3 regions of the Paenibacillus sp. SER-28 genome follow, and region 2 is predicted to be linked to each of the others. Evidence: riboswitches for the same ligand, from Rfam matches in the RefSeq annotation. Region 2 holds a riboswitch; each other region holds the start of a gene.

Region 1 (3,255 bases), 400 kb from region 2:
GTAGTGTAGATCCGTATAGATACCTATTATCGTATGATGGGGATTATCCAAAGTCAACGCCTGAACCGGAAAAGTAAAAATGATGCAAAGAATTGTCGATGTTTGTTCTCGTTCTGTAATATGGTTGTCACAAAAACATCGGTTTACAGTAGCCGCAACTATTCTATATAATTTATGTAACCATGTTTCATAGTGTGAAACGAATATGGATACAAGAGGAGCGGTTCACGATGGAAGACCGTAAATTAACCGTTCGCGCTGTAGAGCGTGCACTTGATATACTGCTGTGTTTTACTGCAAATTCGGATCTTGGCCTGACGGAGATTGCCTCCAAAATTGGTCTACATAAAAGCACGGTTCATCGGCTGCTGACTACGTTGGAGGATCGGGGCTTTGTCGTTCGGAATGCCGAAACGGAAAAATATCGACTTGGCTTCCGCATTTGGGAGCTATCCACGCATTTGTCCCAAAGTGACGAGCCGGCGGTGCTGTTACAACCTGCAATGGAAGGACTACGTGACCGTCTGGGGGAGACGGTCAGCTTGTACTTACGGGACGGCAGCATGCGTATTCGCATACAAGCCGTGCAGAGCAATCAGGCGATCCGCAGGGTCGCGCCTGTAGGTGCGCGTATGCCGCTGGCTGTAGGGGCCTCCAGCAAGGTGCTGGCGGCCTTTATGCCGCCGCAGGAGCTGGAAGCCCTGCTAAGCGGGGATGAATGGCCGCCCTCAGTAGACCCGGAGGTCTATAAAGCCCAGCTGCAGGACATTCGCGAGAAGGGCTATGCGACCAGCTATGAAGAACGGGAGCCAGGGGCTGCTGCTGTGGCAGCGCCAATTGTGAACCGGAAGGGACAGGTCACTGCGGCTTTATCTGTATCCGGCCCGGTCAGCCGACTTGCACCCGAGACGCTACATGACTTTGCTCCGATTTTGATCGAAGCGGCGAAGGAAATGGGGCTTATGCTTCCGTAACAAGAATGAACACAGTTGAAGCAAGCAGAGTGATTTGATAGGGAGTGTCTTCTTGGTAAAAGGGTACCTAGAAGGGTTGCCAAAGCCATAAATTTGAAGTAGTCTGGTAAGGAAGGCGGATGTCTGTTATATCCGCCTCATGTGAATAGAAGTATCACAGTTACTGGGGGAGCCTGTAATGCCGGGCTGAGATGGAATCGTGCAAGATTCCGGACCCTTTGCACCTGATCTGGATCATACCAGCGTAGGGAAGTAATCGGCCATTGAAATGTATACGCGGCTGCTGTCTACAGTGGCGCATTGGAATGGATTATTCCATATGCGCATTGTCTGGATAGCTGTCTCGTTAGATTAGCCGGTTCCCTGGGGAACCGGCTTTTTTGCATAGATCAGCGCCACCCTGGGAATGGTTCCGGATCGGTGTGTTATTTCATCGAAACGGGAGGAATGGACAATGAAGCCGACAGAAGCAGAAGGAACAAAAGGAACAGAATTGAAATCAGCAGAAGTAAGATTGGTAGGAACAAAAGAAGTTGAGGTAGAGAAGACAAACGGGGAGCAAGCCAGTGGGGTAACGCCCTTTCCAGGAAGCCGTAAGGTATATATTCAAGGCTCGCGGCCGGACATTGCCGTGCCAGAGCGCGAAATTGCTCTTCATCCTACACATACGCCGCAGGGCACGGAGCATCATGAGCCATTGCGTGTATATGATACAAGCGGTCCCATGACCGACGAAGCCTATCAGGTCGATATCCGTCAGGGCCTGCCTCCATTACGGCGAGCTTGGGCACTGGAACGGGGCGATGTGGAGGCTTACGAGGGACGCGCCGTCCAGCCGGAGGATAATGGACTGAAACCTGGCTCCAAACGGGAGACAGTGGAATTTCCCGGCGTGACCAATCGTCCGCTTCGTGCTTCGCAAGGGCGTACAGTGACGCAAATGCATTATGCGCGGCAAGGGATCATTACGCCCGAAATGGAATTTGCGGCGATCCGCGAAGGGGTGGAGCCTGAGTTTGTACGGCAGGAGTTGGCGGCTGGACGAGCCATTTTGCCTTCGAATATCAATCACCCGGAAAGCGAGCCAATGGTCATTGGGCGTCATTTTCACGTGAAGATCAATGCGAACATTGGTAATTCTGCGGTTACCTCCTCCATCGAGGAGGAAGTGGAGAAAATGACTTGGGCTGTGCGTTGGGGCTCGGATACGGTTATGGACCTGTCTACAGGCCGTAATATCCATACAACACGTGAATGGATCATTCGGAATTCTCCTGTACCGATTGGGACTGTGCCGCTGTATCAGGCACTCGAAAAGGTGAACGGTGAAGCAGAAGCGCTGACGTGGGAGTTGTATCGCGATACGCTGATTGAGCAGGCGGAGCAGGGAGTGGACTATTTTACAATTCATGCGGGTGTATTGCTGCGGTATATTCCGATGACGGCGAATAGAATGACGGGAATTGTATCCCGGGGCGGATCAATCATGGCAGCCTGGTGCCTTGCGCACCATCAGGAGAATTTTTTGTATACACATTTTGAAGAAATTTGCGAAATTATGAAAGCCTATGATGTAGCCTTTTCTCTCGGGGATGGTCTACGTCCGGGTAGTATCTATGATGCGAATGATGAAGCACAGTTTGCAGAGCTGGAAACGTTGGGCGAGCTAACGCAAATCGCATGGAAGCATGATGTTCAGGTCATGATTGAAGGGCCGGGACATGTCCCTATGCATAAAATCAAAGAGAATGTGGATTTACAAATGGAGATTTGTAAGGAAGCTCCTTTCTATACCTTGGGACCGCTCACGACGGATATTGCCCCCGGATATGATCATATTACCTCAGCCATCGGGGCGGCGATGATCGGTTGGTTCGGGACGTCCATGCTGTGTTATGTTACGCCTAAGGAGCATTTGGGTCTGCCCAATAAGGATGATGTCCGTGAGGGTGTCATTACCTACAAAATTGCGGCACATGCTGCCGATCTGGCGAAAGGGCATCCACGGGCGCAGCAGCGGGATGATGCTTTGTCCAAGGCACGCTTTGAGTTCCGCTGGCGGGATCAGTTCAATCTGTCGCTTGATCCCGAGCGTGCCTTATCCTACCATGATGAAACGCTACCGGCAGAGGGCGCCAAGGAAGCACATTTTTGCTCGATGTGTGGCCCTAAATTTTGTAGTATGCGTATCACTCAGGACATTCGCGCCTATGCAGCGGATAAGGGGCTGGACACTCAAGAAGCAGTAGCCGCGGGGATGCGCGAGAAGGCAGAGCAGTAT
Region 2 (3,255 bases):
GCGTTCGCCTTTGTACCCAGATTTCAACCTCTGGATATTCATAAAAGAAATCTGGGTACAACAGCGATGGGAAGCACCATCCGACTGCGTAGTGGAACTTCGTTCACTTCTCTAGTTCAGTCTTATTTAGCGTTTTAACAAATGATCAGCGCTTGGGCAAGAAGTCGTTTGTGAAGGCTTTATCCACTTCCAAAGGCTTGCTGAGCAGCTTGCGTTCGTACATCCAGTCCGAATAGTTTTGCCATACCTCCGCTTTTTGCACACCCCATTGCGCGGCATCGTCCTGATAACGCGGGCTCAGCCATTTTTGGCTGGCAAGTACCAGTTTTTTATCCAGCTCCGGTACAGCTTTGCTTAAGATGTCCGCGGCTTCATCTGGATGGGCGATAGTGTATTCATAGCCTTGTGCGGTAGCGTTCATGAACGCTTTTACCAGTTCTGGATCATTTTTTATTGTCTGTTCGTTGCTCACAATTACAGGTGTATAGTAATCGAGGCTTTTGGAATAATCTTTTACATACAGCATATCTAATGACTCACCTCGAAGCTGGGCCTCAATTCCGGTCCATGCGTAGAAAATCCAGGCAAAGTCGATATCCCGCTTCACGGCTGTAAAATAGTCTGCATTGCCCATGTTGACGATCTTCACTTTGCTCACATCGCCTTTGTCTGAATCCATGATGGATTTCATGACCGCTTCTTCTACGGGAGAGCCCCAACCGCCGTATTTTTTACCTTCAAAATCTTTGGGGCTCTTAATTCCGCGATCTACTGGGGCTGCGAAGCCTGAGGTATTATGCTGAATCACCGCAGCGATGGAAACAAGCGGCACGCCTTGCGTACGAGCCTGTGTGACGCCTTCTTGGTAGCTGATACCAAAAGGTGCAGCATTAGAGGCAACCATTTGATCGGCTCCGCCTGAACCAGGTTGAATAATTTGGACATTCAAACCCGCTTTTTCGTAAAATCCTTTGTCCTTGGCAACATAGAGTCCCGTATGATTCGTATTGGGTGTCCAGTCGAGCACGACTTTAACATCTTTGAGCTCCTTTGCCGGAGTAGACGTTTGAGTGTTGGTAGCGGGAGCCGCTTCTTGGGATGTGGAGGGACTTCCACCGCAAGCGGTCAGGGTCAGGGTCAGGGCCATGAGCCACAGACTGATCAGTCCGAGGCTTAACATTTTCATGCGCTTCATCGTTGTGTTCTCTCCTTTAATTACCCGTTATCCGTCCAATCAGACAGCTTATGTTCCCCATTTTCATAAAAATAACATCTGCCGGACGCGATCTTTCCAACAACTTAATCTTCAACAAAAAAAGCGCCCCGAGGTTCCGGGACGCTTGCGCTTGTATATACCAAAGTAAGGGATGGTCCTATGTAAAAAAGGCACATCTTGCTTAAGCATTCCTACGCTGGCATTACCCAGATCAGGTTGTAAGGGTCAGTGTCTTGGGACACACTCTCAGCCGGCCGATTCCAGCACCCCTGGCATTGTATGGTTTAATGGGTTCATTTATTCGGGTTTACTACGACGATTATATGCCTTGAATGCGGGTCTGTCCAGCATGGAGGAAGAGATGACGGTTCATTTGCCGAACGACAGGGTACACTTTTACTGTGAGCTTTGATCTGAAAATGAGCATGCATCAATCCGATCTGATCGGGTCATGTTATTTTCAGAACAGCTGTGCAGGTAGGTTCAGATGGGCTGGTGCCCAATGGCATGGCCGTAGAGAATTCTAATTCGTGAAAAGGAGTTGTTGTACTGTGGGTAAAACGGAAACATTGGATCGTAGCCAACTAGAACAAGCCATTGTGAAGGCTTTGGATAACAACAAATTTTGCTCGTTAGGTACGGTAGAGGGTGGCAAACCGAAAGTACGCTATATGGCCCTTTTTAACGATGGAATGAACATTCATCTGGCGACAGATCGCAAAACGCATAAAGTAGATGAGCTAAAGGATAATCCGAATGCTTATCTGCTGCTGGGTTATGAAGTTGGCGGTACAAAGGAAGTCGTAGAAGTGGAGGCTACTGTCCAGATTACAGCTGATGAGGGGCTACGCAAACAAGTGTGGAACGATTCCTTGAAGGAATGGTTTTCCGGACCGGATGATCCCGATTATGTCATTCTGGACGTGAATCCGACTCGCATTGAGTATGTGGGTCAGCAAACGGAGCGCCAAGTGTGGAATAAATAATGAGAATATAAATGGATAAACCAGTGAATCTCCGAGTTTTTTAGGAGGTATGCTGGTTTTTTGTTTTTGAGAGAATTAATTATTTTTTCATAAATAATTTAAGTGAATGACTACTCTTTTGTCTGGCGTTGGATTAAAATAGAAATGGTGGGTTCAAGGCTTACATATATGTGCAAAAGTATGTATATGAGTCATACACCTTAATGAGGAGGGGTATATTTTGTTATTTCGTAAAAATTGGTTTAAAGGGTTTACAGCAGCCGTTGTAGCTTGTAGCATGCTGGTGTTTTCGGCCGCTCCATCCTGGGCAGCTAGCGATTCTCGCGATAGCGCTACGGTGAATTTGCGGATCATGGAAACAACGGATATTCATGCATCCCTGATGAACTACGATTACTATTCGGACAAAGAAACCAACGAATATGGCCTGATTAGCACAGCCAGTTTGATCCAACAGGCGCGTAGTGAAACAAGAAACAGCATGCTGTTCGATAACGGTGATTTGCTGCAGGGCAATCCATTAGGCGATTATATGGCCAGAAACAAAACCTATGAAAAAGAGGGCGGTATCCATCCGGTCTACAAGATGATGAACTTGATGGGCTATGATGCGGCGACAGTGGGCAACCACGAATTCAACTACGGCCTCGACTTTCTGGAGAAATCGCTCAAGGGAGCCGATTTTCCTTACGTAAATGCGAACGTTTATGTTGATAAGGGGGGGCAAGCTACTAAAAATTATTTTACCCCTTATCGAATTCTTGATAAAACGGTAACGGATGAGAAAGGTGAAGAGCATGCGCTCAGAGTGGGTGTCCTCGGCTTGGTCACACCTCAAATTATGCAGTGGGATGCAGCCAATTTAAAGGATAAGGTCGTTACGAAGGATATTGTGGAAACGGCGAAAAAGTTTATTCCTCAAATGAAAACGGAAGGTGCTGACATTATTGTCGTGCTTGCGCATACAGGTTATGAGGATGTGCCACAAACGCCAATGATGGAGAATGCCGTTAAATATTTGAGCCAGGTGGACGGAATTAACGCGATTCTGTT
Region 3 (3,255 bases), on a different contig from region 2:
ATTTTATTCAGCGTAATAAAGCGCGTGCTTCTACCTCAGGCCGAGCAAAGAGCCGTGAAAAGCAGCTTGATCGGATCGAACGTATTGATAAGCCTGAAGAAGCCGCAAAACCAACCTTTCAATTCAAAGAGGCACGTGCAAGCGGAAAGACGGTATTTGAGGGTATTGATTTTGAGATTGGTTATACACATGCCCTTTTGCCTAAGATGTCCATGACGATTGAACGTGGCGAAAAAATTGCAATTGTCGGCTACAACGGTGTCGGTAAATCGACATTGCTCAAAACCATATTGGGAAAAATTCCGCCAATCAGTGGAAAAACCTATCAAGGTGATTTTTTGCAGCCCGCTTATTTTGAGCAGGAAGTAAAGGCAGAGAAAATTACACCGATTGACGATGTGTGGAATGAATTTCCGCATTTGAACCAGCATGAAGTACGAGCGCATTTGGCGCGCTGCGGTTTGAAAAATGAGCATATCACACGTCCGCTATCTGCGCTTAGTGGTGGAGAACAGGCTAAAGTCCGTCTTTGCAAACTGTTAATGCGTGAAAGCAACTGGGTATTGTTCGATGAGCCTACCAACCACTTGGATGTTAAAGCAAAGGATGAGCTGAAACGTGCCTTGAAGGAATACAAAGGGACGGTATTGCTTGTATCTCACGAACCGGACTTTTACGAGGATTGGGTAACCAAAACGTGGAATGTGGAAGAGTGGTCAAGTAAAGTTAACTAAAATCAGTTAAATCCAGTTCTGCATATTTCACACGAAGTGGGGTTTGCAGAATTAGGAAAATATGCTAAGCTATCTATAGCTTATACAATAAAATAGTCACACTAGGGGAGCCGCCCATGCGGCTGAGACGGAATAAATGGATTTCGGACCCTTTGCACCTGATCTGGGTTATGCCAGCGTAGGGAAGTGAGCGCCGTACAAACAAGGCAACACCATCTTTATTTTGTTTGTGCGTGGGACGATACACGTATACGGATATCATGGTCCGTTAGATTATTGGACGTTCGTTAAACCACTTCCTTGGGGAAGTGGTTTTTTTGCGTTTCGTTCATTTTAAGTTGTTCGAGCTTCCGTAGACGGATTCACATACAATCCCCTTTCATTACTGCTGGTAGACGTGGCTGCTAAGCTTAGATCCTTTAATCCAATGTGAGGTGAAGACAAAATCGAATTACACGCAATTTCGATGGAAAAGGGCACTTTTGCACAAGCCGCCCGAGTGGCTGCTATGATTTGTCCGTATGTTCATTATGTACACGCACGTTTAAAACAGAATGGTGCCTCTGCATTGCTTTCTTTGACTCGCAGCATGGTGGAGCAGGAAGTTCCTTTGCAACAAATTGTAGTAAATGATCGTGTGGATGTAGCTTTACTTACTTTGGTTGGAACCGTCCAGCTACCAGCTAATGGATTACCTGTTGTGGATGTGAAAAGCCTACTTTCAAAGAGTACACGCTGTGGAGTGTCTGTGCATTCCTTGGAGGAGGCGCAGACTGCCGAGCAGGCAGGAGCAGACTATGTACTTTATGGTCACGTATATGAGACCCATTGTAAGCCCGGTATTGTACCGCGGGGTTTAGCTCAGCTTGAACATATTTGCAGGCTGTTGAACATTCCGGTGATCGCGCTGGGCGGCATACAACCGCACCATATCCCGGAGCTTTATAGGGCCCGAGCAAGCGGAATTGCGGTGATGTCTGGTATATGGGAGGCTGAGTCGCCCGTTGCAGCTGCGATGGAATATAGGCGAATGGCAGATCTTGTAGTTCACAGCCTGTAGCGAGAAAACGAGAGTAGAGGCAAGCTGAAAGCAGAATGGTTTATGGAGAGGAGACACGGAACAAGTGCTAAAGATACACACAGAGGCAAGAGCGATAGGACATGCTGAATGCTTGGTCATAGGTGGAGGTGTCATCGGCAGTTCCATTGCTTATCATGTGGCCAAGGAGGGAAGAAGTACAATCATGCTGGAACGATTGATCCCGGGTGAGGGAGCCTCAGGAGCAGCGGTTGGAATGCTGGCAGCGGAAAGTGAAGAGTTCACCGACTCTGAGCTGGCACGATTTGCTCGCAGAAGTCGAGATGCATTCCCTGAGCTTGTCTGTGATCTGGAGCGTTTGTCGGGTATTTCGGTGGAATTCCGTACAGAAGGATTTGTGACCCCTTTCCGTACGGAAACTGAAGGCCAAAAACGCTGGAAAGCTGCTAAAACGCGAGAGGATGATTGTCCTATCTGGTGGGATGCGAGGGAATTGGCCCGACGAATTCCAGGTTTGGATGAACAAGCGATCGGAGCAATATATCGTTCAAAGGAGACACAAGTGGCTCCTGTCCAGCTTTGTCGTGCTTATGCAGGTGCTGCTGCGGTGCTGGGAGCAACGGTATGGTCTGGTACACGGGCAGAGCAACTGGTCATACAGGATGGTCGAGTTTGCGGTGTCCGAACAGATAGCGGCTTTTTTTCCTGCGATCAGGTCATTATTGCTGGAGGCTTGGATAGCATGAAATTACTGGCGCAGGTTGGGTTTGAATATCCACTTTATCCGGTCAAGGGCGAAGCGGTAGCGGTCTCCTTGAAGGATCACCCATTAGAATACACCATTTATGCTGATGATATTTACCTCGTGCCTAAACAGTATAACGAGCTTTGGATTGGGGCAACGAGCCTTCCGCATCAATATGACGAACAAGTGACCGTAGGAGGCTTGGAGGGCTTGCTGGCACGTGCCTCTGCCTGGCTGCCGCGCGTCCGTGAAGCTTCTTTTATACGCACTTGGGCGGGCTTACGTCCGCAGGCTGCATCAGGTCACCCTTTTATAGGCACTGTTCCTGGGGTCGAGGGCGTATATGCTGCGGTCGGGCATTATCGCAACGGTGTCCTGCTGAGTGATGCTACCGGGCGTGCGATGGCAGCTATGCTTAATGGAGCTGGTGCAGCAGAACTTGGGATAAGTAGTTTTTCTTCTGAGCTCTTCAAGGAGAAAAGCTTATGAAGCTGACGATTAACGGCCAGAGCATGATCTTTTCTAATCGAATCACTCATGTGAATCAATTGCTACATGAGCTTGATGTAAAGGTGAAAACCGTAGTGGTGGAGCTGAATCGGCATATATTGAGCCGTGAAGATCATGATGAAGCGGTACTGAAGGATGGAGATTGCCTAGAGATTGTACATTTTGTGGGAGGCGGTTGATTATGTTAACCATTGGAAAAGCATCTTTTACCTCGAGGTTGTTGTTGG

What was found. A riboswitch is a leader RNA that binds a small molecule or an ion and turns the genes downstream of it on or off. The one in region 2 is predicted to bind thiamine pyrophosphate.
Region 1: linked by a shared signal. The riboswitch ahead of thiC (phosphomethylpyrimidine synthase ThiC) and the one ahead of ACUYLD_RS12255 (ABC transporter substrate-binding protein) in region 2 are both predicted to bind thiamine pyrophosphate.
Region 3: linked by a shared signal. The riboswitch ahead of ACUYLD_RS08790 (thiamine phosphate synthase) and the one ahead of ACUYLD_RS12255 (ABC transporter substrate-binding protein) in region 2 are both predicted to bind thiamine pyrophosphate.

The regions. Positions count from the first base shown of each region.
Region 1 is NZ_JBRECM010000003.1:43,583-46,837, reverse strand. Features, by position in the region: gene ACUYLD_RS10305 (IclR family transcriptional regulator) at 231-974, shown strand; TPP riboswitch at 1,130-1,242, shown strand; gene thiC (phosphomethylpyrimidine synthase ThiC) at 1,429-3,255, shown strand, end outside.
Region 2 is NZ_JBRECM010000003.1:448,161-451,415, reverse strand. Features, by position in the region: gene ACUYLD_RS12260 (hypothetical protein) at 1-138, shown strand, start outside; gene ACUYLD_RS12255 (ABC transporter substrate-binding protein) at 146-1,195, opposite strand; TPP riboswitch at 1,388-1,497, opposite strand; gene ACUYLD_RS12250 (pyridoxamine 5'-phosphate oxidase family protein) at 1,768-2,202, shown strand; gene ACUYLD_RS12245 (bifunctional 2',3'-cyclic-nucleotide 2'-phosphodiesterase/3'-nucleotidase) at 2,423-3,255, shown strand, end outside.
Region 3 is NZ_JBRECM010000002.1:700,551-703,805, forward strand. Features, by position in the region: gene ACUYLD_RS08785 (ABC-F family ATP-binding cassette domain-containing protein) at 1-734, shown strand, start outside; TPP riboswitch at 828-936, shown strand; gene ACUYLD_RS08790 (thiamine phosphate synthase) at 1,201-1,794, shown strand; gene thiO (glycine oxidase ThiO) at 1,859-3,007, shown strand; gene thiS (sulfur carrier protein ThiS) at 3,004-3,207, shown strand; gene ACUYLD_RS08805 (thiazole synthase) at 3,210-3,255, shown strand, end outside.